Regions from separate parts of the Pseudaeromonas pectinilytica genome, predicted to be linked through region 3. Evidence: predicted binding sites of a transcription regulator. Region 3 holds the regulator's gene; each other region holds the start of a gene.

Region 1 (10,002 bases), on a different contig from region 3:
GAAAAATTGGCCATGTTGCAGGACACCATCGAGTTTTTGACTGCCGAAGGCTATCAATACATCGGCATGGATCATTTTGCCTTGCCGGATGATGAGTTGGCAGTCGCGCAGCGAGAAGGCAAGCTGCATCGTAACTTCCAGGGCTATACCACCCAGGGTGAGTGTGATCTGCTCGGTTTGGGCGTTTCGTCGATCAGTATGTTGGGCGATGCTTATTCCCAGAACCAGAAGGATCTGAAACTCTATTATGCGGCGATTGAAGCGCAGGGTCAGGCACAGTGGAAAGGTTGCCGTTTGAATCGAGATGACCAGATCCGCCGGGATGTGATCAAGCAACTCATCTGCAATTTCCAGCTGAACTTCACCGAAATTGCCGAGCGCTATGATCTTTGTTTCAACGACTATTTTGCTCAGGACCTGGCGTTACTGCAGACGTTTATTGATGATGGTCTGGTCACTCGTGACGATGACGGTGTTCGAGTGAATACCACTGGCCGCTTACTGATCCGCAATATCTGTATGTGTTTTGATATCTATCTGCGGCAGCGAGCCCGCCAACAACAGTTTTCTCGGGTCATCTGATCCCTTCTTCGTGACAACTTCAGCGGCGCCATCCTGGCGCCGTTTTTGTTACTCCCGACTGGACAATCCATGTTCGCGACCTGATCCGTGAACCGAGCGGAAAGGATATTGACCGCAATTGTCTATCTGTCCTCCATCTTTGATGGTTTTTTCTCCTCTTTTTATCTCCTGCTCGCTTGACCCTCTGCGCGCGCTATTCTGCGGCCGATGCCTCTGTCACCGTTAGAACCGACTGGAATTGGGGCCTGGGCCGAACGTTCACCGTGCCACTTGAATTTTCGCCAGATTAATATTCTTTATATGTGTCATATATTGGTTTTAGTTGGAGTTATTTTCTATCTTTACCATGAAATGGTGCTAATTATTCGAGATTTGTTGGTGTTCTATTTTGGTGAAAATCTACCCTTTATTGTGCTGGATCTCGTGTAAGACTGAAGGGTATAAGACAAACTCTTTATAAATCATACTGTTAATTTTTGGCATATAGTTTGCTGATTTATGGCTAGTTACTGGTTTTATCATCTGGTTTGCAACTGAATGACTCGATGAATGAATGGATAACTGGAAGAACAATAAAACAAGCTGCTACGGATATTGCTACCTACCTAAATGACAGGAGTTCAGTATGATTATCGGTGTTCCCAAGGAAATTAAAGTCAGAGAGTATCGTGTTGGTTTGGCTCCCGCCTCGGTGCGGGAATTGGCCGAACGTGGTCACAGCGTACTGGTGGAAACACAAGCTGGTGCCGGCATCGGGATGAGCGATGAAGATTATCGCCAGGCCGGAGCCGAGGTTGTGCTCTCTGCGGAGGAAGTTTTTGCCCGCAGCGAGATGATCGTCAAGGTCAAGGAGCCGCAACTGATCGAGTGCCAACGTTTGCGGCCGGGACAAATTCTATTTACTTACCTGCATCTGGCTCCGGATCCTGAACAGGCTCAAGCCTTGATGGCCAGTGGCGCGACCTGTATCGCCTATGAAACCGTCACTTCAGCTACCGGTGGTTTACCCTTGCTGGCTCCCATGTCGGAAGTGGCAGGGCGGATGGCCATTCAAGCGGGCGCTTATTTCCTCGAAAAACCCCACGGCGGGCTCGGGATACTGCTGGGAGGAGTTCCCGGAGTGGCGCCTGCCAAGGTGGTGATCCTGGGCGGTGGTGTCGTGGGGTCACATGCGGCCATGATTGCCGTCGGTATGGGCGCCGAGGTTTGGGTGCTGGATCGGAACGTCGATGTGCTGCGCAACTTGTGGCGGCAATATGGCAACAGTATCAACACCCAATATGCGACTCGTGATGCCATCGAAGCCCACTGCCAGAATGCTGATTTAGTCATCGGCGGAGTTTTGGTCCCTGGTGCATCCGCGCCCAAGTTGCTGACCCGCGCCATGCTCAAGCAAATGAAGGCCGGATCTGTGGTGGTGGATGTCGCCATCGACCAAGGTGGCTGCTTTGAAACCTCTCACGCCACCACTCACGATGAGCCGACCTATCTGGTGGATGGCGTCATTCATTACTGTGTGGCAAACATGCCGGGCGCTGTGCCTCGCACTTCGACCTTTGCCCTGAATAATGCCACCTTGCCCTATGCGCTGGCGTTAGCCGATAAGGGTCTGGATGCCCTGCGTCAAGATGTTCACCTACGGAATGGCTTGAACGTATTCCAGGGGCAAATTACCCATGCCGGGGTCGCTGAATCTCTGGGTTATGCCTGTGCGGATCCGCTGACCGTGTTGAACGGTTAACCGCAGTTGAGCCCTTTCATGTCGAAAGAGCTCAAGATCACATTCTGTTTAGCTTGGGTACAGGTATCTACGTGGTCAGTACTTGAGCAATCGATAGAGCCGCGTACTATAGGATGTATAAATCGTGAGTCACAGAGTGACTTAATAGGAGATTGATATGTCCAAGCATCTGACCCTTCTGGCTCTCAGCACTCTGGTGGCATTGGCTGGCTGTGCCAACAGCGATACCTATTCGGGTGATGTCTATAGCGCCAATCAGGCGAAAACCGTTCAAACCGTCTCCTACGGAACCATAACCGCGACGCGGCCGATCAAGATCCAAACCAGTGATGATTCTGTGTTGGGCACCATTGCTGGTGGTGTACTCGGCGGGGTCTTGGGCAGTGCTGTGGGTGGCGGTAAAGGCCAGGACATTGCCACTGTGGCTGGTGCCATTGGTGGTGCGGCAGCTGGCAAGGCGGCCGGTGATAAGCTGAACCAGGTTGATGGCGTCGAGATCGAAATTAAGAAAGAAAACGGTGACAGTGTCGTGGTGGTTCAAAAGGCCAGCCCGACCTTTGTCCCTGGCAAGCGCGTGCGCATGGTGCAATCCGCCGGCAAGACCAATGTGGCCGTGGTTGAATGACCCTGACTCTGCGTTAATTGAAATCTCTTATCAGGGCTCCGTTCAGGAGCCCTGATTGTTTTGCGGACCTGTCAGCTGCGCTGTGCCGCGAGCGTGCGCAATGCTTGCTTCTCCTCCTGGCTGAGGAACGCCAGCTCTAGGCCATTGATTTGTGCCTGGCGGATCTGTTGAGCGCTCAATCCAGCGGCTGGGGCTGCAACCTGATACTCATAGGGCAGCTCGATGCCTTCCACCGCTGGGTCATCGGTATTTAGGCACGCCAGAATGCCATGCGCCAGGAAGTGCCGAAGAGGGTGACTGTCGTAGCTGACGACTGTACTGGTCTGGATATTGGAGGTGAGACAGGATTCGATGCCGATGCCCTGTTCCGCCAGATAGTTCATCAGCACCGGATCCTGGATCGCTTTCACGCCATGACCAATTCGCTCCGCCCCCAGCGCGCGTATCGCATGCCAGATGCTATCCGCGCCAGCCGCTTCACCCGCATGCACAGTGATGTGTAGTCCAGCGTCACGAACCCGACGGAAATGGTCAGCAAACAGGGGGCCGGGAAAACCCAGCTCATCGCCCGCCAAATCAATCGCCACCAGTTGATCGGCATGAGCCAGGCAGGCGGTCAGCTCTTTTTCGCACTGTGCCTGACCAAAGGTCCGACTCAGAATACCAATCAGGTTTGCTTGTACACCAAAGTCGCGACAACCCGCCTGCACGCCATCGATCACCGCCTCCACGACTCCTTGTGGGTCCAGATGATGGTTCATGGCCATATACCAAGGGCTGAAGCGCAGCTCGGCATAGTCAATTCCTGCCAACTGGAGATCCTGGACATTTTCGTAAGCCACCCGTCGGCAGGCATCATAATTGGCCAGGACTTTTACCCCCCAATCCAGCTTGCTCAGGAAGGCCAACAGGCTGGGCTCAGTTTCTACAATCTGCACATGGGGCCGTAACGCCTCAAGCTCCTGAGCAGGCAAGGCGATGCCATGTTGCTGACCCAGCGCCAATATTGTGCTGGCGCGAATATTACCATCGAGGTGGCGGTGGAGATCGGTGAGGGGCAGGCTTCTATCAATCATGGTAAATCCAGTGACAATCAGGGCATGCGGCTATTTTAGCCCCTGATCAAGCAATGCAAAGTAAAAAGCGGTTGTGGTGTCGAGAGGAGTTGAATGCAAGCGTTTTTCAGATAAAACAACGGGGCCAGGTGGCCCCGATAGCGGTTTACATATCCAGCTCTTTGAGTTTTCGCGTCAGGGTATTGCGGCCCCAGCCGAGTAGCCGCGCCGCTTCCTGTTTATGGCCATGGGTATGTTGCAGGGCGGTATTGAGCATGATGCGCTCAAATTCCGGCATGGCTTCGCCCAGAATATCCACCTCGCCCCGTGCCAGCTTCTGCGCCACCCACTGCTGGAGTTGATCCTGCCAGCGTTGCGAGATTTGCTCCCGGGTGACGGGACGTTCTTCGCTGGGATTGAGCAACTCAGGCGGCAGATCGGAAACCAGAACCTCCTGGCTGGAGGCCATGACGGTCAACCAGCGACAGACGTTCTCCAGTTGGCGCACGTTCCCGGGCCAGGGTAAGCGACTGATGTAGGCCTCGGTATCCGGGTGTAGCAGTTTGGCCTCGACATTCAATTCTTTGGCCGCTCGCACCAGGAAGTGATGCGCCAACCGGGGGATATCCTCCCGACGCTCCCGCAATGCCGGAATATGCACGCGAATGACGTTCAGGCGATGGAATAAATCTTCGCGGAAATCACCGTCCGCGACCCGCTTTTCCAGATCCTGGTGGGTGGCCGCTATGATGCGGACATCGACTTGGACCGGCTGGTGACCACCGACTCGATAGAATTGCCCATCGGCCAGTACTCGCAATAGCCGAGTCTGCACATCCAGTGGCATGTCACCAATTTCATCGAGGAACAGAGTACCGCCGTTAGCCTGCTCAAAACGGCCATGACGCACGTTATTGGCGCCGGTGAAGGCCCCTTTTTCGTGGCCGAACAGTTCCGACTCGATCAGTTCCTTCGGAATGGCGGCCATATTCAAGGCGATAAATGGCTTGGCGGCGCGGGGGCTGTGCTTGTGCAGCGCGTGTGCAACCAGCTCTTTACCTGTGCCAGATTGACCATTAATTAGTACCGAAATCGAGGAGCGGGAGAGGCGGCCGATGGCGCGGAAAACTTCCTGCATCGCAGGTGCTTCACCGATAATTTCCGGAGCATTGGTGATCGCCTGCAGCTTATTGCGGCGTTTGCTGCGTTGTTCACGCAGATGGCTTTCGGCCCGGCGGACCAGAGCGACTGCCTCATCAATATCAAACGGTTTGGGTAGATATTCGAAGGCACCACTTTGATAGGCGTTCACCGCACTATCCAGGTCCGAATGGGCGGTCATGATGATGACCGGCACATCCGGCTGTTTTTCCTGAATCAGCTGGAGTAACGATAGCCCATCGATCCCCGGCATCCGGATGTCGGAGAGGATGACTTCTGGGAAATCCAGATCCAGAGTGGCAAGCAGGCTCTCACCATCTTCAAAGGTGCGGCATTCGAATCCTTCGGTGCTGAGGGCTCGTTCCAGAACCCAACGAATAGAGCTGTCGTCATCGACAATCCAGACTTTGGCAGCCATGTGTATCCCTTACTTGCGTAGCGGTAAATAGATGCTGAACTCGGTATGTCCGGGCCAGCTGACGCATTCAATGCGTCCCTTATGTTGATCGATCAGATTCTGGGCAATGGAGAGGCCTAAGCCCGTGCCGCCATCTTTGCCGGTTACCATCGGATAAAACAGGGTGTCGCGGATCTGTTCCGGGATCCCTGGGCCGTTGTCGATAATCTTTATTTCGGCGGCTAGTCGATAGCGTTTGCCGTGGATGGTGATTTGAAACACGGTCCGAGTTTTCAGGCGGATGTGACCTTCGCTACCCATGGCTTCTACGGCATTGCGGACTATGTTCAGGAATGCCTGCTGCAGTTGATCCGGCTCCATCTCGAAGTCTGGGATACTGGGATCGTAATCTCGCTCAATGCGTATTCCGGGAGGTAATTCCATCTCCACCAAGCGTCGCACCTGCTCCAGAACCGAATGCACATTGTGTACCTGATGGCGTCCGGGACGCTGAGGACCCAATAAGCGATCGACCAGATTCCGCAGCCGATCCGCCTGCGCGATGATGATGCCGGTGTACTCTTTGAGATGAGCATCAGGGAGGGCCTTTTCCAGTAACTGTGCGGCTCCTCGCAAACCACCTAGCGGGTTTTTGATCTCGTGTGCCAGACCGCGAACCAGGTCTCGCGCCGCCAGTTGTTGCGCATGTTGCTGTAACTCCTGGCTGATTCGTTTTTGCTGATCGATCTTTCGCAGCTCCATCAAAATCAGCTGCTGTGGGTGTTCGCTAATGGTGACAACACTGATATCCACCAGACGAGGATCGCCATCAATGACCAGCGTTACCTCACTGTCGGTGAAGCCTTGTCCTTGGCGCTGGGCATCACGCAGGCGATCCAGATCGAGAGAAATATATTCGACGACGTGGTCGAAACGATTTTGCAGTAGCCGACGCGCACTGACGCCCAGCAGCTGCTCGGCTGCCGGATTGACGTACTGCACGACTAGGTTGCTATCCACCAAAATAACGGCGGTCAGCAGATTATCCAGTAACGTGCCGGGTAACTCCGGGCGGGTATTCAATTACAAGCTCCCCAAATTGGTGCCTTGCTCAAATGTGGTGCTTTGTTCTACCCGAATTGGTGCGCATCTTTATCCGGATGCACCATTTACTTTCGGTGTTGGCTGGTTGTTTGGTCGAGACAGCACCGAAACACGAAGCAGATAGAACGTTGTCTTACTTGATGATGCAAGGAGCTTGCCGCTTTCATCAAAGACCTGCAGTTCTAGTTGATGCATGCCCCGCTCGACATTTTCCAGCTCGACCACCAGGGTATTATTGGCACTCCCTTTCTGTTGACCATCCAGAATCACACGCATGGTGAACGAGCCTGTCGGGAGGGGAGCCAATGAGGCTTTGACGATGACCAGGCCGCTATTTTCCCGCACTATCTCGCCATTGGATGGAGACTCAATGAGCAACAGTGGACCCGTGGGTCGCTGGGCATTGGCCGCTTCGGCACTAGCGACCACTTCGGGCTGCTGAGTCTCGGGAACCGGGGTGCTGCTTGCTGTGGGTGGAACCACCTCGATGAGCTCGGACTGGTGCTGCCCCGAGGGTTGATCGGAGAAGTGAACATTGCCTTGTTCATCAACCCAGCGATGGACCGTTTGCGCCGAATAGAGAGGCAGAGTGAACAACAGCAGACAAAACCAGAACAAGCGCATCGGAGGATCTCCTGTAGGAAATAGTCAATTGCAGCCATATTAACCAATGACGAAAAAAAAACCCGCCGTGAGGCGGGTTTTTCAACACTCTGTGACTTAGACAGAGTAGTACAGTTCGTACTCAACTGGGTGCGGGGTCATGCGAACACGATCCACGTCGACTTGCTTCAGTTCCAGATAGGAATCGATGAAGTCATCGGTGAACACGCCACCACGGGTCAGGAACTCACGGTCAGCATCCAGAGAGGTCAGAGCCTCTTCCAGTGAACCAGAAACAGTCGGGATCAACGCCTCTTCTTCTGGCGGCAGATCGTACAGGTTCTTGTCCATGGCTTCGCCCGGATGGATCTTGTTGATGATACCGTCCAGGCCGGCCATCAACTGAGCAGCAAACGCCAGGTACGGGTTGGCAGCCGGATCCGGGAAGCGAACTTCGATACGACGAGCTTTCGGGCTCGGTACCACCGGGATACGGATAGAAGCAGAACGGTTACGGGCTGAGTAAGCCAGCATGACCGGAGCTTCGTAGCCAGGGACCAGACGCTTGTAAGAGTTGGTGGTCGGGTTGGCAAAGGCGTTGATAGCCTTGGCGTGCTTGATGATACCGCCGATGTAGAACAGGGCAGTTTCAGACAGACCGCCGTACAGATCACCGGCGAACAGGTTAACCCCGTCTTTGGCCAGAGACTGGTGGCAGTGCATGCCTGAACCGTTATCACCAAACATCGGCTTCGGCATGAAGGTTACAGTCTTGCCGTAGGCGTGAGCGACGTTATGAATAACGTACTTCTGAACCTGAACTTCGTCGGCCTTCTTGGTCATGGTGTTGAAGCGAGTTGCGATCTCGTTTTGACCTGCAGTCGCCACTTCGTGGTGGTGAGCTTCAACTACTTGACCCATCTCTTCCAGCACCAGACACATGGCGGAACGCAGGTCTTGTGAAGAATCGACAGGAGCAACTGGGAAATAACCACCCTTCACGCCAGGACGGTGACCCTTGTTACCACCTTCGTATTCGGTAGCAGAGTTCCAAGCAGCTTCTTCGGCATCAACCTTGAAGAATGAGCCACCCATGGTGTTACCAAAACGAACATCGTCAAAAATGAAGAATTCCGGCTCCGGTCCGAACAGAACGGTGTCGGCGATGCCGCTGGACTTCAGGAAACCTTCGGCACGCTTGGCGATGGAGCGCGGATCGCGATCGTAGCCTTGCATGGTGGCTGGTTCCAGGATGTCACAACGGATGATCAGAGTGGTTTCTTCAGTGAACGGATCCAGCAGGGCAGTAGAGGCATCCGGCATCAGCACCATGTCTGACTCGTTGATACCCTTCCAACCAGCGATGGAAGAACCATCGAACATCTTGCCGTCTTCGAAGAAACCTTCGTCGATTTGATGATGAGGCACGGAAACGTGTTGTTCTTTGCCCTTGGTATCGGTGAAGCGCAGATCGACAAACTTCACTTCTTGTTCTTTGATCAGAGCCAGAACATTTGCTGCTGACATGCTAAATAACCTCCGGTGTCGTGGATAACTGAAACTAGCGGCAGAAACCTGTTATTACAGATAAGCCAAAACTATGCCAATAAATAAAATCCCTTAAGTAACAATCAGTAATAGCACTTTGAGTGCACCATAGATGGAGTGATGCGCGCATTTGGTGCGGCGCTGGATCAAAATGGTGCATCGTTTTGGTGCAAAATCTGCACCTTTGCGATTACATGGGGAATAATACTGTGATCTTCGCCATCAGGCTTCATTAAATTTACGCGGAATATGCTAGGAAGATCACACGCTGGCGAGTAAAATGACCGACCAATTTTTCCCCACTTGTTTTAGAGGCGAGGATGTTAGAGAAGCTCCGCAATATTGCCATTATTGCGCACGTTGACCATGGCAAGACCACACTGGTAGATAAGCTGTTACAGCAATCCGGCACCCTGGACCGTACCAGTGAAGGTCAGGAACGGATCATGGATTCCAACGATTTGGAACGGGAGCGCGGCATCACCATCCTCGCTAAAAATACCGCCATTCGTTGGAACGACTACCGTATTAATATCGTAGATACCCCCGGCCACGCCGACTTCGGTGGTGAAGTCGAACGTGTTATGTCGATGGTCGATTGCGTATTGCTGCTGGTTGATGCGGTTGATGGCCCCATGCCACAAACTCGCTTTGTAACCCAAAAAGCATTTGCCCAAGGCCTGCGCCCCATCGTGGTGGTCAACAAGGTTGACCGTCCAGGTGCGCGCCCGGACTGGGTTGTGGAGCAGGTGTTCGACCTGTTCGATAATCTCGGTGCCACCGACGAGCAGCTCGATTTCCCGATCGTGTATGCCTCAGCGTTGCAAGGCTATGCCACCATGGACTTGGCGAACCCGTCCGAGAACATGGATCCGCTGTTCCAGGCCATCGTCGATTTCGTCGAGCCGCCGAAGGCTGATCCGGATGGTGAGTTCCAGATGCAAATTTCCCAATTGGACTACTCCTCTTACGTGGGTGTTATCGGCATCGGCCGTCTCACGCGCGGCAAGGCGAAGTCCAACATGCAGGTCACCGTTATCGGTGCCGATGGTAAGACTCGTACCGGTAAAATCGGTCAGGTCATGGGCTATCTGGGGCTGCAACGTACCGAAATCGCCGAGGCGCAAGCCGGTGATATCATTGCGATTACCGGTCTGGGCGAACTGAAGATTTCTGACACCATCTG
Region 2 (10,002 bases), on a different contig from region 3:
TCAGCATTGGTAATGGCACCGCGTCGCGAGAAACCGACAAGCTGGTGGCCCAGATGTTGAAACAGAACCCCGAGTGTCAGGCACAAAAAGTAGTGGTCAGCGAAGCCGGGGCCTCTGTGTATTCCGCATCCGAGCTGGCGGCACTGGAATTTCCAGATCTGGATGTCTCACTGCGCGGTGCCGTCTCGATCGCCCGCCGACTGCAGGATCCATTGGCCGAACTGGTCAAGATTGATCCCAAGAGTATTGGCGTCGGTCAATACCAACATGATGTCAGCCAGAGCCAACTAGCGCGTAATCTGGATGCTGTAGTTGAGGATTGCGTCAACGCCGTCGGGGTGGACGTGAACACGGCCTCGGTGCCGCTGCTGACCCGGGTTTCCGGCCTCAGCAAAACCCTGGCCCAGAATATTGTCAGCCATCGCGACGAACAGGGTGCATTCCGCAACCGTTCACAACTGCTGAAAGTCACTCGTCTTGGCCCCAAGGCGTTTGAACAGTGCGCCGGATTCCTGCGCATTCAGGGTGGAGACAATCCTCTCGATGCCTCATCGGTGCACCCGGAAGCCTATCCGGTGGTAGAGCGCATCCTGGCCCGCACCGGTAAAGCCGTGCATGAACTGATTGGTAACAGTCCGCTCCTCAAAGAGCTCAAACCCGCTGAGTTTACCGATCCTCGATTCGGGGTGCCGACCGTCAGCGATATCATTGGTGAACTGGATAAACCTGGCCGCGATCCACGCCCCGAGTTCAAGACGGCCACCTTCCGGGAAGGAGTGGAAACCATCCGCGACCTGCAACCCGAGATGGTGCTGGAAGGTACCGTCACCAACGTCACCAACTTCGGTGCCTTTGTCGATATCGGCGTGCATCAGGATGGGCTAGTCCATATCTCGGCGCTGACCGACCGCTTCATCAAGGATCCGCGAGAAGTCGTCAAGGCGGGCGACATAGTGCGCGTGAAGGTGCTGGAAGTGGATGTAGAGCGCAAACGCATTGCCCTGACGATGCGTCTGCAGGATCAGGCACCCAAAGCGACAGCCAATCGGGAGACTCGTGCTCCCGCCTCCGCCAGCCCGACTCCCCGGCGCGAGGAGCGCGCCCCCCGACAAGAAACACCGAGCAATAACGCATTTGCCGATGCCTTCGCCAAAGCGAAACGCAAGTAAGCAGGAAGACGAACGGGGAGCCAAGGCTCCCCGTTTTCATTTGAAAATGTTCGTCAAAGGTTTTCAGGGGTTGCCGGAAATCGCCGGAAGAGCCAGTCAATCAGGCATAGCGGCTGAGTTGGGATTCAGGCTCTGGTTGCCACGCCAATTCATAGCGGCGAGAGATAACCTGCCCTCGTTGCGTCATCAAATCGGTCAGGGACTCCTGAACATAACTCCGGCTACGACTCACCACTGGCGACGATTCCACATTTGTCGATGCGGTACTGTCGCCATCTTGAGTCTTAGGGGCACTAGCGCTCGCACCTTGGCTTTGCAGTTCTGCGCGCGCCGCCATGGCCATCTGCGCGGCCTTGGCCGCGACCGCATGATCCTGCCCGGAAGGGTCGACAGGGGCCAGAGCAGCAGCTTGAACCTGCTGCATCTTGCGAATCGTTGCTGCCGGATTTGCTTCTGCAGAGATATCGATCTGCACCTCGCCACCGGTAGCATAACGGCCACCATCGGGACCCGACTGCATGGTAAAGCTGGGAGCCGAGGCATACTGGCCGCCGACCGCCTGGTGGGCCTGCTCATGAGCCCGGACTTCGCGATCACGTTGTTTCAGCGAATCAACAATCAACTGTTCCGCTTGCTGTTGACGTTTGGTTTGCTCATCCCCGGAACTGGAGCGTCCACCGGATTGACCGCTCCCCTGGCCTTGGCCTTGCTGCCGACCTTGTTGTTCATCATTGACTGCCGCAACATCTTGTTGTGACGTCGAAGCTCGGCTACCGCTTTCCGGTTGATATGTGACTGGACGATTGTCGTTATTCCGTGCCCGATCTTTTTCACTACCGACCTGAGATTCTTTCGCATAAGCATCCCCGCGCTGAGCTGCGGGGATCAGCTCGCGTTGCTGGCTGTCACGGCGCGCGGCTTCAACAGCCGGTTGCAGCGCCAGAGGCACAAAATTGGGATAGCTGGGTGCTATATTCATCTCAAACTCGATTCATCTCAAATGAGTTCATCATCTCTTCGGGCCCGCGACCCGACACTCACATCGTCACACCCGAACATCGAGCAGGGTGCCCATCATCTCATCGGCGGCTTTGACCACCTTAACGGACGCCTGACCACTCTGTTCAGCAACCATTAAATTCACCAGCTCAGCGGTCGGGTTCACGGCTTCCGGTTGCGTTGCCAGTTGCGCCAGCTTGGAACTACTCTCATCCACCTGCTGTGTCGCCCGCTGCAGCCCGGTATAGCCTGCATTGAGAGCACTGTTAATTTGCATGTCTGCCTCCAAATACCACAACCACTGCCTAATTATTGGCCAAAACAGCGGTGGAAGAAAGGTCATTCCTCGGTTGCGCAGTAATGAATTCACTGACGACAGCCACGAACTCATTACTTTCAGTAATAAAGGGGGCATGAGCAGAGGCTCGAAAGAGATGGAACTTCACTCTAGGTGTCGACTGCGGCCAAACCTCCTGTACAGCTGCCGGAACCAGGGCATCGAGTCGCCCCAAAAGATGCAAAGCAGGTCGAGCCAGAATAGAGAGCTCAGCCCGGAGATCCAGTTCTTGCAGCAGACTCAAGCCCGTGCGCAACGCTTGGGGATGAGGAACGGGGCGAGATTGCAACCTTTCGCGCAAAATTCGAACATCATCGCGAGCCGAAGCACTGCCCAGCGCCTGAATCGCCAGAAAGCGCTCGATGGTTTTGTGGGTATCGGCCTGCAACTGGGCCGAGAAGCTGGTGAGCACCTCCGGTTTTACCCCTGGCCACTCTGGTTCTGCGACAAAACGGGGCGAACTGGCAACTGTGATCAGGCTCAGCACCCGTTCCGGATACAAGAACGCCAATCGGATGGCCAACATGCCCCCTAAGGACCAGCCGAGGAGATGAGCTCGCTCAGGTAGCGCTTTCAGCATCAAATCCAGCCAGCTCGATAGATCCGGATCTTCGATACCTAGATCAGCGCTATAGCCAAACCCAGGCAAGTCGATGATATGCAGCCGAAATTGTTTCGAGAGTTCGGTTTTGATGCCATCGAATACCGCACCATTCATGCCCCAGCCATGCAAGAGCACCAAGTCGGGCCCAGTTCCCAATCGTTCGACATAAAGTGTCATTTCTATTTTCTCTTTCCTGAACGGTGGACAAACAATAAGTTTTTACATTTTGCTAACGCACCAGTGTGATGCACCAAAATTAAGCAATACTGTGTAAGAATGCATCACAGCGGAGCGGGGCTGGCATGAATAGTGACAAAAAATCCGCTATCCGAGCTATTTACAGCACCATTTCACTGTTTTTCAGGTTGGCACGTTTCCTGCGATAGATGATTCAGGTTCGCGACATCCTGTCCAGCCACCGAGTTCAACAGAGTTTATCTGTACGAATACCAGGACACGATTCTTTCAGGGAGATACCTACAATGAAACGCTTATTTGCAATTCTGGCACTGGTAGGAGCCTTTGGCTTCACCAGTCCGGCATGGAGCGATGAAACCGCCCCGACTACCGAGGTTGCAACTGAAGTCGCTGCAGCGCCAGCCGCTGAAGCAGCTCCTGCTGCACCTGTGATTACTGTTAACAAAGGCGACAATGCCTGGTTGATGGTATCTGCTGCTTTCGTCATTCTGATGTCAGTTCCCGGTTTGGCTCTGTTTTATGGTGGCCTGGTTCGCACCAAAAACATGCTGTCGGTGCTGATGCAGGTATTCGCCGTCTTTGGGCTGGCGACTATTCTGTGGGTCAGTTATGGCTACAGTATTGCCTTCACTGAGGGGAGTGCCTTCTTCGGTAACTTTTCGAAGATATTCCTCAACGGGGTAACGCCTGACTCGATTGCGGCCACGTTCTCCAAGGGAGCGGGTGTTTCTGAGTTGATTTATGTGGTGTTCCAGGGCGCATTCGCAGCCATCACCTGCTGTTTGATCCTGGGCGCATTCGCCGAGCGAATTCGCTTCTCTGCCGTACTGATCTTCATGGTGCTGTGGTTCAGCTTCTCTTACCTGCCGATGGCACACATGGTGTGGTACTGGGCCGGTCCGGATGCCTATACCAGCGCCGAAGCTGCTGCCGCTGCGGGTAGCACTGCAGGCTGGTTGTTCCAGAAGGGAGCCTTGGATTTTGCAGGCGGTACTGTTGTGCATATCAACGCTGCTATTGCTGGCCTCGCGGGTGCCTACTTTGTTGGCAAGCGTGTCGGTTTTGGTCGCGAATCTATGGCACCGCACAGCCTGACCATGTCCATGATTGGCGCCTGTTTGCTGTGGGTAGGTTGGTTCGGCTTCAATGCCGGTTCTTCACTGGAAGCCAATGGCATCGCGGGGCTGGCTCTGGTCAACACCTGGGTAGCAACGGCAATGGCAACCTTCACCTGGCTGCTGGCTGAGTGGGGCCTGAAAGGTAAGCCTTCCTTGCTGGGTGCTATTTCTGGTGCAGTTGCAGGTCTGGTTGCGATTACCCCGGCATGTGGCTTCGTCGGTGTCCCTGGCGCCATGGTGATTGGTGGTGTCGCAGGTGTCATCTGCCTGTGGGGCGTGCATGGCCTGAAGCGTCTGTTGAATGTCGATGACTCTCTGGATGTCTTCGGTGTGCACGGTGTAGGCGGTATCATTGGTGCACTGCTCACCGGTGTCTTCGCTTCACCTGACCTGGGTGGTACCGGGGTGTGGGATTACGTGGCTAATGCCGTGACTCCTGACTACTCGATTGCTGCACAAGTTAAAATCCAGGCGATCGGTGTCGTCACTACCATCATCTGGTCTGGTGTGGTCTCCGTGGTTGCCTTCTTCATCGTCGACAAGCTGGTAGGTCTGCGTGTACCGGTGGAAGCTGAACGCGAAGGTCTGGATCTGACTTCTCATGGCGAGCGTGCTTACAACTACTAAGCACAGCTGGCAAATGGACAAGGGCGCCCTCGGGCGCCCTTTTTCATCATCTACACTGCTCAAATCTCTCCCCCAACCCGCCGCCGCTATCGCTATGTTGCTGCCTATCAACCGGATGCTTCAGGTATTACGCACCATTGGCACTCATCGCCTGTTACTGGGTGACTGTTTGTTGTGCCGACAATCTTCCCAGACACACCCGCTAATTTGCGATGAATGTCAGGCCGATTTACCGCGCATCCCATTTCCTTGCCCTTATTGCGCATTTCCGCTCGCTGAACCGGGCATCCGCTGCGGGGCCTGTTTGCAGCAGCCTCCCGCTTGGGATCGGCTGCGCGTTCTCGCCGACTATGAAACGCCTTACCGCCAATTGATCCATCGCCTGAAATACCAACGCCACCCTGAATGCGCAGTGCTATTGGCACGCTTGTTCAGTGCCAGTCTCGAGCAGGATGAACGACCGGAGGCATTGCTGCCGGTGCCGTTGCATTGGTGGCGACAGTGGCGACGGGGTTATAACCAAGCGGCAGAACTGGCCCATGCCATTGGTCGGATCCAACACATTCCCGTGGATAGCCACTGCTTGCAGCGCATACGCGCCACACCGGCTCAGGCGCGGCTGAACAAGCAGCAGCGACAAAAAAATTTGCGCGAGGCTTTTACTCTGCACCCAATATCCTATCGCCATGTCGCCGTGGTCGATGATGTGGTCACCACAGGAGCCACCGCCGAACAACTCACACTCCGACTCAAGGCCGCTGGCGTGGAGCGCGTCGAGATCTGGGCGATTTGTCGTACCCTTCGACATCGATCTTGAGGCTAGGCGAGCTCAAACAAGCAGAGTATGATAATTCCGAGCTATTTAGTCAGGATTAGAGGACTGCCATGATCAGCATTTCCGACGCCGCTCAGGCCCATTTCCGCAAACTGCTGGAAAAGCAGCCTGATGGCACCAATATTCGTGTTTTTGTAATGAATGCCGGCACGCCGAATGCCGAGTGCGGTGTTTCATACTGCCCACCCGATGCCGTAGAGCCCGAAGATCTGGTTTTGCCGTTTGCCGGTTTCGATGCGCTAGTCGACGCCCAGAGCGCTCCCTTTCTGGAAGAGGCGGCCATCGATTTTGTTTCCGACCAGATGGGTTCCCAACTGACGCTCAAGGCGCCAAATGCCAAGATGCGCAAGGTTGATGCCGATGCTCCCCTGATCGAGCGCATCGAGTACGTCATTCACACTCAGGTCAATCCATCCCTGGCTGGACACGGTGGCAAAGTGACGCTGCTGGAAATTACCAACGATGGCTATGCGATCCTGCAATTTGGCGGTGGCTGCAATGGCTGCTCCATGATCGATGTCACCCTGAAGGACGGCATCGAGAAGCAGTTTCTGGATCTGTTCCCCGGTGAGATCAAAGGTGTTCGCGATGCTACCGAACATAACCGGGGCGAGCACTCTTTTTACTGACATGCTGCAGTGATTGGATAAAACAAAGCCCCGCGAGCGGGGCTTTTGTCTATTCGTCTTTCTTGTCGCGACTGAGCAGCGCTAGCGCAGCCTCTTTCGGCGGCTTGTTCTGATACAGAATGGCAAAAATCTGTTCACAGATAGGCATCTCGATGCCCTGCCGCGCCGCCAGGATATGGACCTCGCGTGTATTGCGATATCCTTCCACCACCTGGCCGATCTCGTCCATGGCTTGTTCGATACTCTTCCCTGCACCCAAGGCCAGACCAAAACGGCGATTACGCGATTGATTGTCGGTGCAGGTGAGAACCAAGTCCCCTAGCCCGGCCATGCCCATAAAGGTTTTGGCATCGGCACCCAGGGCAACGCCCAAACGCTGCAACTCCACCAGGCCTCGGGTAATCAGGGCGGTGCGGGCATTGGCGCCAAATCCCAGACCATCTGAGAGTCCAGCGCCGATAGCAATCACGTTCTTCACCGCGCCGCCTAGTTGCAAGCCGATGAAATCCGGATTGGTATACACCCGAAACGACTTACCGCAATGCATCAGGTCGGACAGTTCGTCGGCAAAGGCATCATCGGTCGCCGCAACCGAAATCGCGGTTGGCAAGCCAGCGGCCAGTTCACGCGCAAAGGTAGGGCCAGAAATCACCGCCAGAGGCACTGCATCACCTAATGCTTCCCGGGCAACATCCCCCAACAGGCGGCCGCTATCCGGCTCCAACCCTTTGGTCGCCCAGGCGATGCGAGCATCGGCTGCGAGATGAGGCTTGGCTTGACGTAATACGTCGCCGAAGACATGACTGGGAACCACCACCAGCAAGGTCTTGCTTGCCTGAACGGCATACGCAAGATCTGCGGTCAACTCGAGCGTCGGCGGAAAAGGCACGTCCGGTAAAAATAGTTCATTGCAACGTGCCGCTTCAAGCATGGCGATATGCTCAGGCTCATGACCCCAGAGTAGGATCCTCAGCCCTTTACGCGCCAAAGAAATGGCAAGGGCGGTGCCATAAGACCCCGCCCCCAGGACAGATACCACAACATCCTGTGCCATATGCTTAATGGCTCGCAGCTGCTTCTTGTTCCGCTTCCAGCTTGGACATATGAGCGGCAAACAAAGCGTCAAAGTTGACCGGAGCCAGATTCAGCTGCGGGAATGACCCCTTGGTCACCAGAGCAGCGACTGCTTCACGGGCATACGGGAACAGAATGTTCGGGCAGTAGGAACCCAGGCAATGGGCCAGTTGCGGAGCATCCAGATTGGCAGCGGTGAAAATACCAGCCTGCTTCACTTCACACAGGAAAGCCACATCATCACCCAGGCTGCAGGTGACCGTCAGAGTCAGACATACTTCATAGATGTCTTCGGCCAGAACGGCAGTCTTGGTATCCATGTCCAGCTTGACGTCCGGCTGCCACTCTTTTTGGAAGATGGCCGGGGTGTTAGGCGCTTCGAAGGAAACATCCTTGATATAGACGCGTTGGATATGAAATTCAGGTTGCTTTACTTCGTTGCTTGCTGCTTCAGCCATTGACTTAATCCTTGTGAAAAATGAGTTCTGGATACAGAGCTATGAAATCATTAACGTTTTTTGGTTACTGGCAGGTTTTCGCCGCGCCAACTAGCCAGACCACCACGCAAGACAAACACTCGGGTAAAACCAGCTTTACTCAAGGCAGTCGCTGCAGCGGGGGCACGCATGCCGCTCTCGCACACCACAATAGTGGGGGCATCTTTATGCTTTTCAATCTGGGAGAGGTTATTTGCCTCGATCTGGGTGGTCAGAATGTTAACTGCGTCAACAATGTGTCCCTTGGCAAACTCGTCCTGGGTCCGGACATCGACAACTATGCCATTTTCCCGGTTGATCAGCAGTGTCGCCTCGCGATTACCGATCTGCTTGATAGGAGAGAGCAATGCGCGCACTGAGGTGTAGATCAGCGCTACAAACAAACCACACCAAGCCGCAACCAGCATGGGGTTTCTACCCACAAAATCGATATATTCTTGCATTTCGGGTCTAGTCCACTCGCTAAAAATAAAACCCCGGCAGTATACATGGGGGGCGATAGAATAGCAGCCTCACCGAGGGTAAAGCTGGGAGTCAGGTCGCAGCCTATTCAAGTCAAGTCATCATCAGGCAATGTGTGATCAGATGACTATTTCGGCAGATGTTGTAATATGGCTGCCCAGAAGCTTTACCCATTTCTGTCACTTCAAGAGAGGACTCCCTCAATGTCTATCGCCAAGAAGCCACTGGCACTGATCATCATGGATGGTTGGGGCTACAGCACCAAGAAAGAGTTCAATGCCGTCGCCGCCGCCAAGACCCCGAATCTCGACGCCTTGTGTGCCACCTATGCCAACACCCTGATCTCTGCCTCTGGTATGGATGTCGGTTTGCCAGATGGCCAGATGGGCAACTCCGAAGTGGGTCACGTCAACATTGGTGCCGGTCGTGTGGTGTACCAGGAACTGACTCGCGTCACCAAAGAGATCCGCGATGGTGATTTTTTCAACAATGAAGCTCTGTGCCGCGCCGTTGATGCCGCGACCAGCCAAGGCAAAGCCGTGCACATCATGGGCTTGCTGTCTGAAGGCGGCGTTCATAGCCATGAAGACCATATTGCCGCCATGGTTGAACTGGCTGCCAAGCGTGGTGCCGAGCAGATTTATCTGCACGCCTTCCTGGATGGCCGTGACGTAGCACCCCGTTGCGCCCAGGTCGCCATCGAGCGTTTCGACGCCCTGTTCGCCAAGCTGGGCAAGGGGCGCATCGCCTCTTTGGTCGGTCGCTACTATGCCATGGATCGTGACAATCGCTGGGAGCGCGTTCAGGAAGCCTATGACCTGATGACCGAAGGCAAGAGCGAGTTTGCCAACTTTGCCAGCGGTAGCGCTGCTCTGGCAGCAGCCTACGAACGTGGCGAGAACGATGAATTCGTCAAAGCCAGCGTTATCGGCAGCGAAGCGGCCACCCTGAATGATGGCGATGCCATGATTTTCATGAACTTCCGTGCTGACCGTGCCCGTGAAATCACCCGGACCTTCGTCGATGCCGACTTCTCCGGTTTCGTGCGTAACAAGCAGCCTAAACTGGCCGACTTCGTCATGTTGACCGAATATGCCGCTGACATCAAAACCTCCTGTGCCTATCCGCCAACGGCTCTGACCAACACCCTGGGTGAATGGCTGGCCAAGCACGACAAGACACAACTGCGCATTTCTGAAACCGAGAAATACGCTCATGTGACCTTCTTCTTCAACGGCGGTGAAGAAACCAGCTTCCCGGGTGAAGATCGCGAACTGATCCAGAGCCCCAAGGTTGCAACCTATGATCTGCAACCCGAAATGAGCTCCGGGGAAATGACTGACAAGCTGGTTGCTGCCATCAAGAGTGGCACCTATGACGTCATCATCTGTAACTATCCGAATGGCGACATGGTCGGCCACACCGGTATTTTTGATGCAGCCGTCAAGGCCTG
Region 3 (10,002 bases):
ATAGCTCGTCCGGTAACCGGGTATGCTCACGCAGCGGGAAGGCCACGTTGTCAAACACGTTGAGCCCGGTAAACAGCGCGCCACTTTGAAACAGCATGCTCATGCGCTTGCGCAAGTCATACAGTTCACGACGGGAGAGTTCCGGCACATTCTGGCCATCGAACAGGATCTGGCCAGCATCCGGTTTGATTTGACCGCCGATCAACCGCAGCAAGGTGGTTTTGCCGATGCCGCTTGGCCCCATGAAGGCGGTAATCTTGCCCCGTGGAATCGTCAGACTGATATCATCGTACAACAGCCTTTCACCGTGGCTGAAGCTGAGCCCGGAGATGCGGATCAAATCATCACTCAAATGAATCTTCCTGATGCGTTGGTAAGTGTGCGCATTGTAGGGGTGTGTGATCCAACTCGCAACTGGAAGCCAGTATGGAACTTGTTCTGTATGGCTGCGGTTTAGCTTGGCAACGCGTTGTTATTCGCTTCTGCCCCTCGAGTTTCATATAATCGGCCAGTAAGTTGTTGTGGAGTCAGAATAATGTCCAAATCGTTCGATTACCGGAAGGTGGGTCTCCGGGTGCTGGAAACCGAGATCGCAGCCTTACGTGGGCTGCAGGAATATATCAATGATGAATTCAATCGTGCCTGTGATCTGATGCTCCGCTGCACCGGAAAAGTGATCGTCATGGGCATGGGCAAATCAGGGCATATAGCTCGCAAAATGGCTGCCAGTTTCGCCAGCACCGGCACGGCGGCTTTTTTTGTCCACCCGGGTGAAGCCAGTCATGGTGACCTGGGAATGATCTCCCCGCAGGATGTGGTCATCGCCATCTCCAACTCCGGAGAAAGCAGCGAAATTCTGGCGGTATTGCCGGTTCTGAAACGTTGGGGTAACCCGCTCATCTGCATGACCAGCAACTCAGCCTCCACCATGGGCAACGAGGCCGATATTCATCTGTGCATTCGGGTCCCCGAAGAAGCCTGTCCGCTGGGACTCGCCCCCACCGCCAGTACCACGGCCACGCTGGTCATGGGAGATGCCCTGGCCGTCGCCTTGCTGGAGGCTCGTGGATTCACCAGTGAAGACTTTGCCATGTCGCATCCTGGTGGCGCCCTGGGCCGTAAGCTGTTGCTGCGCAATTCAGATCTGATGCACAGCGGTGACCTGCTGCCGGCCGTCTCGCGTCAGGCATCCATTCGTGATGCGTTGCTGGAAGTCAGTGCCAAGGGGCTGGGCATGACCACCATCCTCAATCCCGACGGTACCCTGGCCGGGTTGTTTACCGATGGTGACCTGCGCCGGATCCTGGATCAGCGTGTCGACATCCATCAGACTCGTATCGAGAGTGTCATGAAAACCGGTTGCACGACAGTCCCGGCTGAGATGTTGGCCGCCGAGGCCGTGCAATTGATGCAAACGAAAAAAATCAACGGCTTGGTCGTCGTCGATAAGAGTAACCGTCCAATAGGCGCCTTCAATATGCACGATGTGCTGAAAGCTGGAGTTGTCTGATGAGCCAAATCGAGACCTTGTATGGTCCGGTCAGTACCGACGTGTTCGCTCGTGCCGGACAGATCCGGCTGCTGGTGTGCGATGTGGACGGCGTCCTTTCGGATGGCCGCATCTACATGGGCAATCAGGGGGAGGAATTCAAGACGTTCCACACCAAAGACGGCTTTGGTCTCAAGGCTCTTCGCGATATTGGCATTGAAGTCGGTATCATCACCGGTCGAAACTCGAGAATCGTCAGTGATCGAATGGCAGCATTGGGTATCGAACATCTCTATCAAGGCCAAGGCGCCAAGCTGCCTGCATTTCAGGATCTACTGGATGTCCTCGGTCTGGAGGCGAACCAGGCGGCCTATATTGGCGATGATGTGATTGATATTCCGGTCATGCAGGCTAGTTGCCTGGGTGTTGCGGTGGCGGATGCTCATCCGTTAACACAACGCGCCGCCCGTTACATCACCCGGCTACGCGGTGGCGAAGGTGCGGTGCGCGAAGTGTGCGATTTGCTGCTGCAAGCCAATCAGGCGCTGGATCAGGCGCAAGGGGCTTCGGTATGAGTCGCCAGAATTGGCTGATTGGTCTGATGTTTCTCCTCGCCTTGGGTCTCTGGCGCTGGTTCGATCAGGAGACTGGCGACAGCCAGGCTCAAAGCGGATCTATCTACCAACCCTCATTCACCGCCAAGGCATTGAGAACCCAGCATTACGATGCCAAAGGGCACCTTAAGGAAGAGTTGGCCGCCGACTACGCCGAACACTACGCTCAGTTAGAGATGAGCGAACTGGAACATCCGCGCATCACGACCCGGGATGCTGATGGCAAACCGTTATGGGAGCTCAGTGGCGAGAAGGGTGTACTCAACAACAGTGATAGCGCTATTTTGCGCAATCAGGTGGTCCTGAAGAACCTGGGGCCGCAGCCCATCGCCGAGCGACTGACCACCGACTACATGGAGCTGGATCTGACCAACCAGCAAATGCGCACCAATCTGAAAGTCGTGATCGAAGGACCTGGCTTCCACAATGAGGGCGTTGGCCTCTTGGGGAAACTGGACCAAAACAGCTATGAACTATTGGACAACAGTCATGCGATTTACTTTAACCAAGCCCGCTAAGGTGCTCTGCTGTCTGCTGCTGGCCTCCAGCGCCGGGATAGCCAAACAAACCGATTATCAGCAAAAGATCTTTGTCGACTCGCAACGCCAACTGGCCGAACTGGGCAGCAACAAAGTGTCGTTTCTCGATGATGTGGTGATCACTCAAGGCACCATCAAAATCACCGCCAGCAAAGTCGAAGTCATCCGCAATGGCCAAAAAGGTGCAGAAGAGATGATCGCCTATGGCTCACCCGCGACCTTTTCCCAGGTGCTGGATAATGGTAAACCGGTACAAGCCAGTGCCAATCGCCTTCACTATAAGCTCAAAGAGAAGCTGGTCGTGCTCAGCGACAAGGCTAAATTGCAGCAGCAAGACAATGAAGTGAGCGGCGATGTCATCCGCTATGACATCCAGAAACAGCAGATGGCCGCTGAAAGTACCGCCAAGGGCTCACGAGTCAAGACTGTTTTCTTGCCGGAACAGTTGCAAGAGCAGACCAGTCAGAAGGATGGTCAATAAGATGTCGTTGTTAAAAGCCAGCGCTCTGAAGAAGAGTTATAAAAGCCGCACCGTGGTCAGTGACGTCAGCCTGCAAGTTGAAACCGGCCAGGTCGTCGGTTTGCTCGGGCCAAATGGCGCCGGGAAAACCACCTCGTTCTACATGATCGTCGGTCTGGTTCCCCAAGATGGCGGTAGCGTAACGGTCGATGACATCGACATCACCTCTCTGCCGATGCACGAGCGCGCCAGAAATGGCATTGGTTACCTGCCGCAAGAGGCCTCGATCTTCCGTCGCCTCACGGTCGAACAAAATTTAATGGGCGTATTGGAAGTCCGTGGTGATCTCACCCGGGAGGAAAGAACGGACAAGATGGAGTCTCTTCTCGAGGAGTTTCACATCAGTCATATCCGCCATAGCCTTGGCATGAGCCTCTCCGGAGGTGAACGGCGGCGGGTGGAAATCGCCAGAGCTCTGGCCGCAGACCCCAGATTTATCCTGTTAGATGAACCATTTGCCGGTGTAGACCCCATCTCGGTCATCGACATCAAACGCATCATCGAACATTTACGCGATCGTGGGCTTGGGGTATTAATTACCGATCATAACGTACGAGAAACCTTGGATGTCTGCGAGAAAGCCTATATCGTCAGTCATGGCAAGCTTATTGCCGAGGGCGCTCCAAGCGAAATTCTCAACAACGAACAGGTGAAAAAAGTTTATCTGGGAGAAGGATTCACCCTATAGGTAACACTCTCTGCAGGACCCGGTTTGTCGATTTAAGGAAAGAGCGATACTAATGAAACCGACTTTACAGTTGCGCCTTGGTCAGTCATTGGCCATGACGCCACAGCTTCAGCAAGCGATCCGCTTGCTACAACTCTCCACACTGGAGCTCCAACAGGAGATCCAGCAGGCACTCGATGCCAATCCCCTGCTGGAGCAGGAGGAGAGTGATAATCTGGAGCCCATGTCGGAGCAAGAACGGGACGACGCGCAAGCAGCAGACGAGGCCAGGGACGAGCAGGATGGTAGCCAGCTCAACACCAGCGACGCACTCAATCAGGAAAACATGCCGGATGAGTTGCCGATGGATACCACCTGGGATGAGCTTTATACCGCAGGAACCCATCAGGCCAGTGGCTTACCCAGCGGCGACGATGAGCCTGTCTATCAGGGTGAGACCACAGAAACACTGCAAGATTACCTGCTTTGGCAGATGCAACTGACACCATTTAGCGAGTTGGATCAGGCGATTGCGCTTTCGATCATCGACGCAATTGATGATTCAGGCTATTTGACGGCCACCCTGGAGGACATCCTTGAAGCAGTGCAGTCTGACGAGCGTGAAGTCGAGCTGGATGAGGTTGAAGCCGTACTCAAGAGAGTTCAGCACTTTGACCCCGTTGGTGTCGCCTCTCGCTCCGTCCAGGAGTGTTTGCTGATCCAACTGGGGCAATATCCACAGACCACACCTTGGCTTCAAGAAGCGAAAACTATCCTGCAAGAGCACATGGACTTGCTGGCCAGTCGGGACTATCGCAATCTGGCCCGCAAGATGCAGCTCAAGGAAGGAGAACTCAAGGAGGCGCTGGATCTGATCCAGCATCTGGAACCGAGGCCTGGCAACAGTATTATCCAAAGCGACTCCCAATATGTGATTCCGGATGTCGCGGTCAGCAAGAAGCAGGGCAAGTGGGTGGTAGAATTAAACCCAGATGCCATGCCGAAAATTCGCATCAACGAAACCTATGCCTCCATGGCCCGCAGCGCTCGAAACAGCAGTGACAGTCAGTTTATCCGCTCACACTTGCAAGAGGCCAAATGGTTTATCAAGAGCCTGGAGAGCCGGAATGAAACCCTGCTGAAAGTAGCGAATTGTATCGTGTTGCAGCAGCAAGACTTTTTCGAATATGGTGAAGAGGCTATGAAGCCCATGGTTCTCAATGATGTCGCCGAAGCGGTAGAAATGCATGAGTCGACCATTTCGCGTGTGACCACACAAAAATTCATGCATACGCCTCGTGGAATCTTCGAACTTAAATACTTTTTCTCAAGTCACGTCAATACTGATAATGGAGGGGAGTGTTCTTCCACCGCAATCCGGGCTTTGATCAAGAAGCTGGTCGCGGCTGAAAATACAGCAAAACCCTTAAGCGATAGCAAGATCGCGGATTTGCTTACTGAACAAGGTATTATGGTAGCCAGACGGACCATCGCTAAGTATCGAGAGTCTTTGTCAATACCGCCATCCAGTCAGCGCAAACGCCTGTTGTAGGCCAAACAAAAGGAAGACGTTATGCAAATTAACCTGTCAGGTCATCACATCGAAATTACCGACCCGCTGCGTGACTTCGTAAATAGCAAATTTGCCAAGCTGGAGCGTCACTTCGAACAAATCAATAATGTTCAAGTCATTCTCACGGTTGAAAAACTCAACCAGATCGCCGAAGCCAAACTCAACGTCAATGGTGGCGAGATTTTTGCCAATTCCCAGCAGGCCGATATGTATGCGGCAATCGACACGCTGATTGATAAGCTGGATCGCCAGATCATCAAGCACAAAGAAAAATTGAATAGTAAGTAACTATGTTAATTCAGGACTTTCTTAGCAGGGACTGCACCAAAAGTGCAGTCCCTTGTTCCAGTAAAAAACGCGCCATTGAACTCATCAGTGAACTGGCCGCCCAGCGGTTAGGATTGGATGAGCAAGAGCTATTTGAACGCCTGTTGGCCCGTGAAAAGATGGGCAGTACCGGCATTGGCGGGGCCATCGCCATTCCTCATGGCCGGATCCCGGACGGTCATCCACTGACAGCGGTATTTCTAACACTGGATCAAGGCATTGCCTTCGATGCGATCGATAACCAGCCTGTCGACATCCTGTTTGCCCTGCTGGTACCCGAAAGTGAATGTAAAACCCATCTCAAGACGCTCTCTCTCATCGCCAGCAAGTTGAATGACAAGGCTTTTTGTCGTTTACTGCGCCAGGCCGAGAGTGACGAAGCGCTCTATCAACTGATGATTGCCCCCTGAGGCGCCCATGAAATTGATCGTGGTCAGTGGCCGCTCTGGCTCAGGAAAAACCATAGCCCTGCGTGTCCTGGAAGACCTAGGCTACTATTGTGTCGATAATCTTCCGGTTACCTTACTGCCCCAATTGGTGCTGGAAGCACGGGATCGTTATGACCAACTCGCCGTCAGTATTGATGTGCGCAACATGCCGGACGAAAGCGGCGATATTGACAACTTGCTGGGCCAAATCCGTCAGGCCAGCGATATCGAATTTTCCAGTATTTTTACCGATGCTGACAATGCCACGCTGATCCGTCGCTATGGCGAAAGTCGGCGTTTACATCCACTGTCGCGCAAGCACCTCTCGCTGGATCAAGCCATCCAACAAGAGACCCATCTCTTGGCTCCCTTGTCATCAACGGCTGATCTGCGCATTGATACCAGCATGCTGAGCATTCACGATCTCAGCGAGCAGATCTGCGAACGCGTCTTGGGGCGCAAAGAGAAAGAACTGGTTTTGGTCTTTGAGTCGTTCGGCTTCAAACATGGCACCCCCAAAGATGCAGATTTCGTGTTCGATGCCCGCTTTCTCCCTAATCCACACTGGGTTCCTGAGCTCAGGGTTCTGACCGGGCTGGATGCGCCAGTCCGTGAGTACCTGCAAGCACAGCCGGATGTCATGCTTTACAGCCAGCAGATCGAAACCCTGCTGAGTAACTGGCTTCCCCATCTGGAGCGGAACAACCGTAGCTATGTCACGGTTGCCATCGGGTGTACAGGAGGACAGCACAGATCCGTGTTCATCACCGAACTGTTAGCCGCCAGTTTCCGGGCCAGAAACAAGACCGTCCAGGTCCGCCATCGTACGCTGGAGAAATCCCATGCCTCGCATTGAGAAACGACTGCCCATCATCAACAAGTTGGGGTTACACGCCCGTGCCGCCATCAAACTGGTGCAACTCACCGCCAGCTATCAGGCAACTATCATGGTCAGCAATGAAGAAAAAGAGGCCAGCGCAGATAGCGTCATGGGGTTATTGATGCTTGAGGCCGCTCAAGGATCCAGTATTCATGTCACCTGCGAAGGTCCGGATGCCGAGGAGGTCATGGATGCCGTCGAACAACTGGTCGCGGCACGATTCGAAGAAGCAGAATAAGATTCGAAGCAGCAAACATGAAAAAACGCCGGTTTCATAACCGGCGTTTTTTGTGCTCGTAACCGTTGACTGGTTAATTACACCTGCATCTGCCACTGCTCAAAAAACAAGGTTGCTTCACGCTGCGCCTCGATTAATTGTGCAGCGTTCAGCAATCGCGCCATATTGTCCCGTAACTGTTGCGCCTCACTCAGACGGCAACCGCCGGCAACCGCCAACGAGCTCCAGACATAGGCCTGCTGATTATCCTGCGGCACGCCGACACCTTGCTGATACAAACAAGCCAAGTTGTATTGCGCCAGGGCATGCCCTTGTTCTGCAGCCCGAGAAAACAGCGCTGCCGCTTGGTGGAAATTCTGTGGCGCTCCTCGGCCCTCCTGGAACATGACCCCGAGTTGGTACTGCGCCTTAGCATGTCCCTGATCGACCGCCAGACGATACCAGCTTGCCGCCTGCTGATAATCCAACTCCACCACCCGCCCGGTTTCGAACAGCATGGCCAGATTGTATTGCGCATCGGCATGCCCCGACTCTGCGGCCTGACGGAACAGCTGCAACGCACGACCACTATCGACCTCGCACCCGAGCCCTTGCAGACACAACTCCGCCAATTCGGAGCAGCCCTGCGGATCACCCTGCGCAGCGGATTTGTTGAACCAGGCAACGGCCTCCGCATCATCCTGCTGGACCCCCAATCCCTGCCGATACATCTTACCCAAGCGATTCTGCGCTTCGGCCACCCCTTCAGCCGCAACCCGGCGATAGAATGAAAGCGCCTGCAGATGATCCTGCAACACCCCTTGCCCCAGTTCGTAAAGTCGCCCTAACGCCAGATAAGCTTGCTGATTTCCCTGCTCAGCCGATTTCCGGAACCACTGAACAGCCTGACGATAGTCTTGTTGCACGCCACGACCCATCCGGTAAAAACCGCCCAAGATGAATTGGCCTTCAGCGGACCCTTGCTCGGCGGCTTTCTGATACCAGTTGGCGGCCTCGCGGAAACTGCGCGTCACGCCACGTCCCCGTTCATACATCCGACCTAGCGCCAACTGAGCTCGTGGTTCATTCTGATCAGCCGCCTTGCGATATAACTCCGCCGCTTTCAGCTCATCTTGGGCAATACCCGCGCCGGTTTCATATAGCTGCCCCAGCATAAATTGCGCTCGGGCATCACCGGCCTCAACAATTTTATTCAGCCACAAAGCCGCCTTGGAAGAGTCCAGATGGACGCCATCCCCTTGCAGATACATGCTGGCTAAGTTGAATTGGGATTCGGCGTGACCCGCTTCAGCCGCACGCTGGTAATACTCGGCCGCCTTGATCCGGTCCTGGCAGACACCTCGTCCATGTTCATAGGCAAACCCGAGTTTGAACTGGGATTTGAGGTGGCCTTGAGCCGCCGCCTGGATATAACAGGTGACCGCTTGCTGCTCATCCAGCTTGACACCCCGCCCACGCTCATACTGCAATCCCAGCGCATACAGGGCGGCGGGATCGCCTTGTTCTGCCGCTTTGCGATACCAATGGAAGGCTAATTCTTCATCCTGTTCAACACTGGCTCCCGCTTCATAGCGGCAAGCCAGACGTAATTGGGCCCCGGAATGCCCTTGCTCTGCGGCTTTACGCACCCAGTACAATGACTGGCTTGCATTCGCCTCAACACCACGGCCCTGCTCATACAGCATGGAAAGTGCGTACTGGGCATCGACATGATCCTGATCCGCAGCTCGTTTATACCAGATAAACGCCTCTTTCCAGGCTTGCGGTGAGGGGGCGCTGCTGCGGCCGGTTTGCGTCCATGAGACGCTCCGTGACATACGGCTACTATCCCGATCAGTGTCATCATCACTCTCATGATCCACCAAATTCAGCTCCAGCAAGCGCCCCAACTGATATTGGGCATCCGCCAAGCCAGCATCAGCTGATTTACGGAACCAGAGCAAAGCCTGTTGCAGATCCGCTGAAATCCCCATGCCATGCAGGCACATACAGGCCAGACGGTACTGCGCCTCAACCAATCCCTGCTCAGCCGCTTTGAGATATAAATCTGTGGCCTGTTGATGGAATTGGGGGACACCCAGTCCATGCTCATACATCTTGGCCAATGCCAACTGCGCATTAGCATTCCCCTGATCGGCGCTGCGTCTGAGCCAATACAGGGCTTGTGGATAATCGGGCTCCCGCCCTTCGACCCAAAGTTGCCCTAAACGATATTGCGCCTCTGAGCTCTCTTTTTCTGCCGCACTCTGATAATAGCTACGCGCCTTGTCCAGATCCTGTTCGACCCCCTCGCCCAACTGGTACATCTGTCCCAGCAGACACAGGGCATCCGCATGATCCTGTTCGGCAGCGCGTTGCAGCCAGTGCATCGCTTGCGCCACATCATAGAAAGGAGAATCAGGGTTACGACTGACAACAGCCATCTGGTATTGCGCTTCTATCGAACCCGCCTCGGCGGCGCGGCGATACCAGACCAGACCTTGCAATTCATCGTGCGAGACGCCCTTGCCCTGCATGAACAGCTGCGCCAAATTCAGCTGAGCCAGCAAGTGTCCCTGCTCAGCCGCACGGTTGAGCCAGAAGGCGCCCTGGGTTGGATCTTCCGCCACACCACGACCATAGGCGTGAGTCATACCATAACTGTATTGGGACTCGGCATCGCCCTGCTCCGCAGCCTGCCGCAGTTGGGACAATCCCGACTGAGATGAGTGGGTTGCGGTGTTCATG

The links. Region 3 encodes sigma-54, which starts transcription at its own class of promoters, with help from an activator protein. Its sites were predicted from a motif close to TGGCACNGTTTTNGCTT; they were not measured.
Region 1: glnA (glutamate--ammonia ligase) is a predicted target of sigma-54. The motif match lies at 8,858-8,874, and genes of this name have one in related genera.
Region 2: ACYVG7_RS21385 (ammonium transporter) is a predicted target of sigma-54. The motif match lies at 3,476-3,492, and genes of this name have one in related genera.

Annotation. Positions count from the first base shown of each region.
Region 1 covers NZ_BAAGVN010000026.1:34,146-44,147, reverse strand. The annotation lists gene hemN (oxygen-independent coproporphyrinogen III oxidase) at 1-582, shown strand, start outside; gene ald (alanine dehydrogenase) at 1,208-2,323, shown strand; gene ACYVG7_RS02215 (outer membrane lipoprotein) at 2,481-2,948, shown strand; gene add (adenosine deaminase) at 3,020-4,024, opposite strand; gene glnG (nitrogen regulation protein NR(I)) at 4,170-5,582, opposite strand; gene glnL (nitrogen regulation protein NR(II)) at 5,592-6,644, opposite strand; gene ACYVG7_RS02195 (DUF4124 domain-containing protein) at 6,714-7,289, opposite strand; gene glnA (glutamate--ammonia ligase) at 7,386-8,795, opposite strand; gene typA (translational GTPase TypA) at 9,137-10,002, shown strand, end outside.
Region 2 covers NZ_BAAGVN010000363.1:49,222-59,223, reverse strand. The annotation lists gene ACYVG7_RS21405 (Tex family protein) at 1-1,169, shown strand, start outside; gene ACYVG7_RS21400 (putative metalloprotease CJM1_0395 family protein) at 1,270-2,148, opposite strand; gene ACYVG7_RS21395 (flagellar basal body rod C-terminal domain-containing protein) at 2,215-2,445, opposite strand; gene bioH (pimeloyl-ACP methyl ester esterase BioH) at 2,474-3,286, opposite strand; gene ACYVG7_RS21385 (ammonium transporter) at 3,592-5,052, shown strand; gene ACYVG7_RS21380 (ComF family protein) at 5,357-5,869, shown strand; gene nfuA (Fe-S biogenesis protein NfuA) at 5,938-6,516, shown strand; gene gpsA (NAD(P)H-dependent glycerol-3-phosphate dehydrogenase) at 6,566-7,570, opposite strand; gene secB (protein-export chaperone SecB) at 7,575-8,048, opposite strand; gene ACYVG7_RS21360 (rhodanese-like domain-containing protein) at 8,099-8,530, opposite strand; gene gpmM (2,3-bisphosphoglycerate-independent phosphoglycerate mutase) at 8,753-10,002, shown strand, end outside.
Region 3 covers NZ_BAAGVN010000030.1:15,265-25,266, reverse strand. The annotation lists gene mlaF (phospholipid ABC transporter ATP-binding protein MlaF) at 1-352, opposite strand, end outside; gene ACYVG7_RS03070 (KpsF/GutQ family sugar-phosphate isomerase) at 536-1,510, shown strand; gene kdsC (3-deoxy-manno-octulosonate-8-phosphatase KdsC) at 1,510-2,064, shown strand; gene lptC (LPS export ABC transporter periplasmic protein LptC) at 2,061-2,621, shown strand; gene lptA (lipopolysaccharide transport periplasmic protein LptA) at 2,593-3,123, shown strand; gene lptB (LPS export ABC transporter ATP-binding protein) at 3,125-3,850, shown strand; gene ACYVG7_RS03045 (RNA polymerase factor sigma-54) at 3,903-5,381, shown strand; gene hpf (ribosome hibernation promoting factor) at 5,403-5,690, shown strand; gene ptsN (PTS IIA-like nitrogen regulatory protein PtsN) at 5,693-6,139, shown strand; gene rapZ (RNase adapter RapZ) at 6,147-7,013, shown strand; gene ACYVG7_RS03025 (HPr family phosphocarrier protein) at 7,000-7,275, shown strand; gene ACYVG7_RS03020 (SEL1-like repeat protein) at 7,353-10,002, opposite strand, start outside.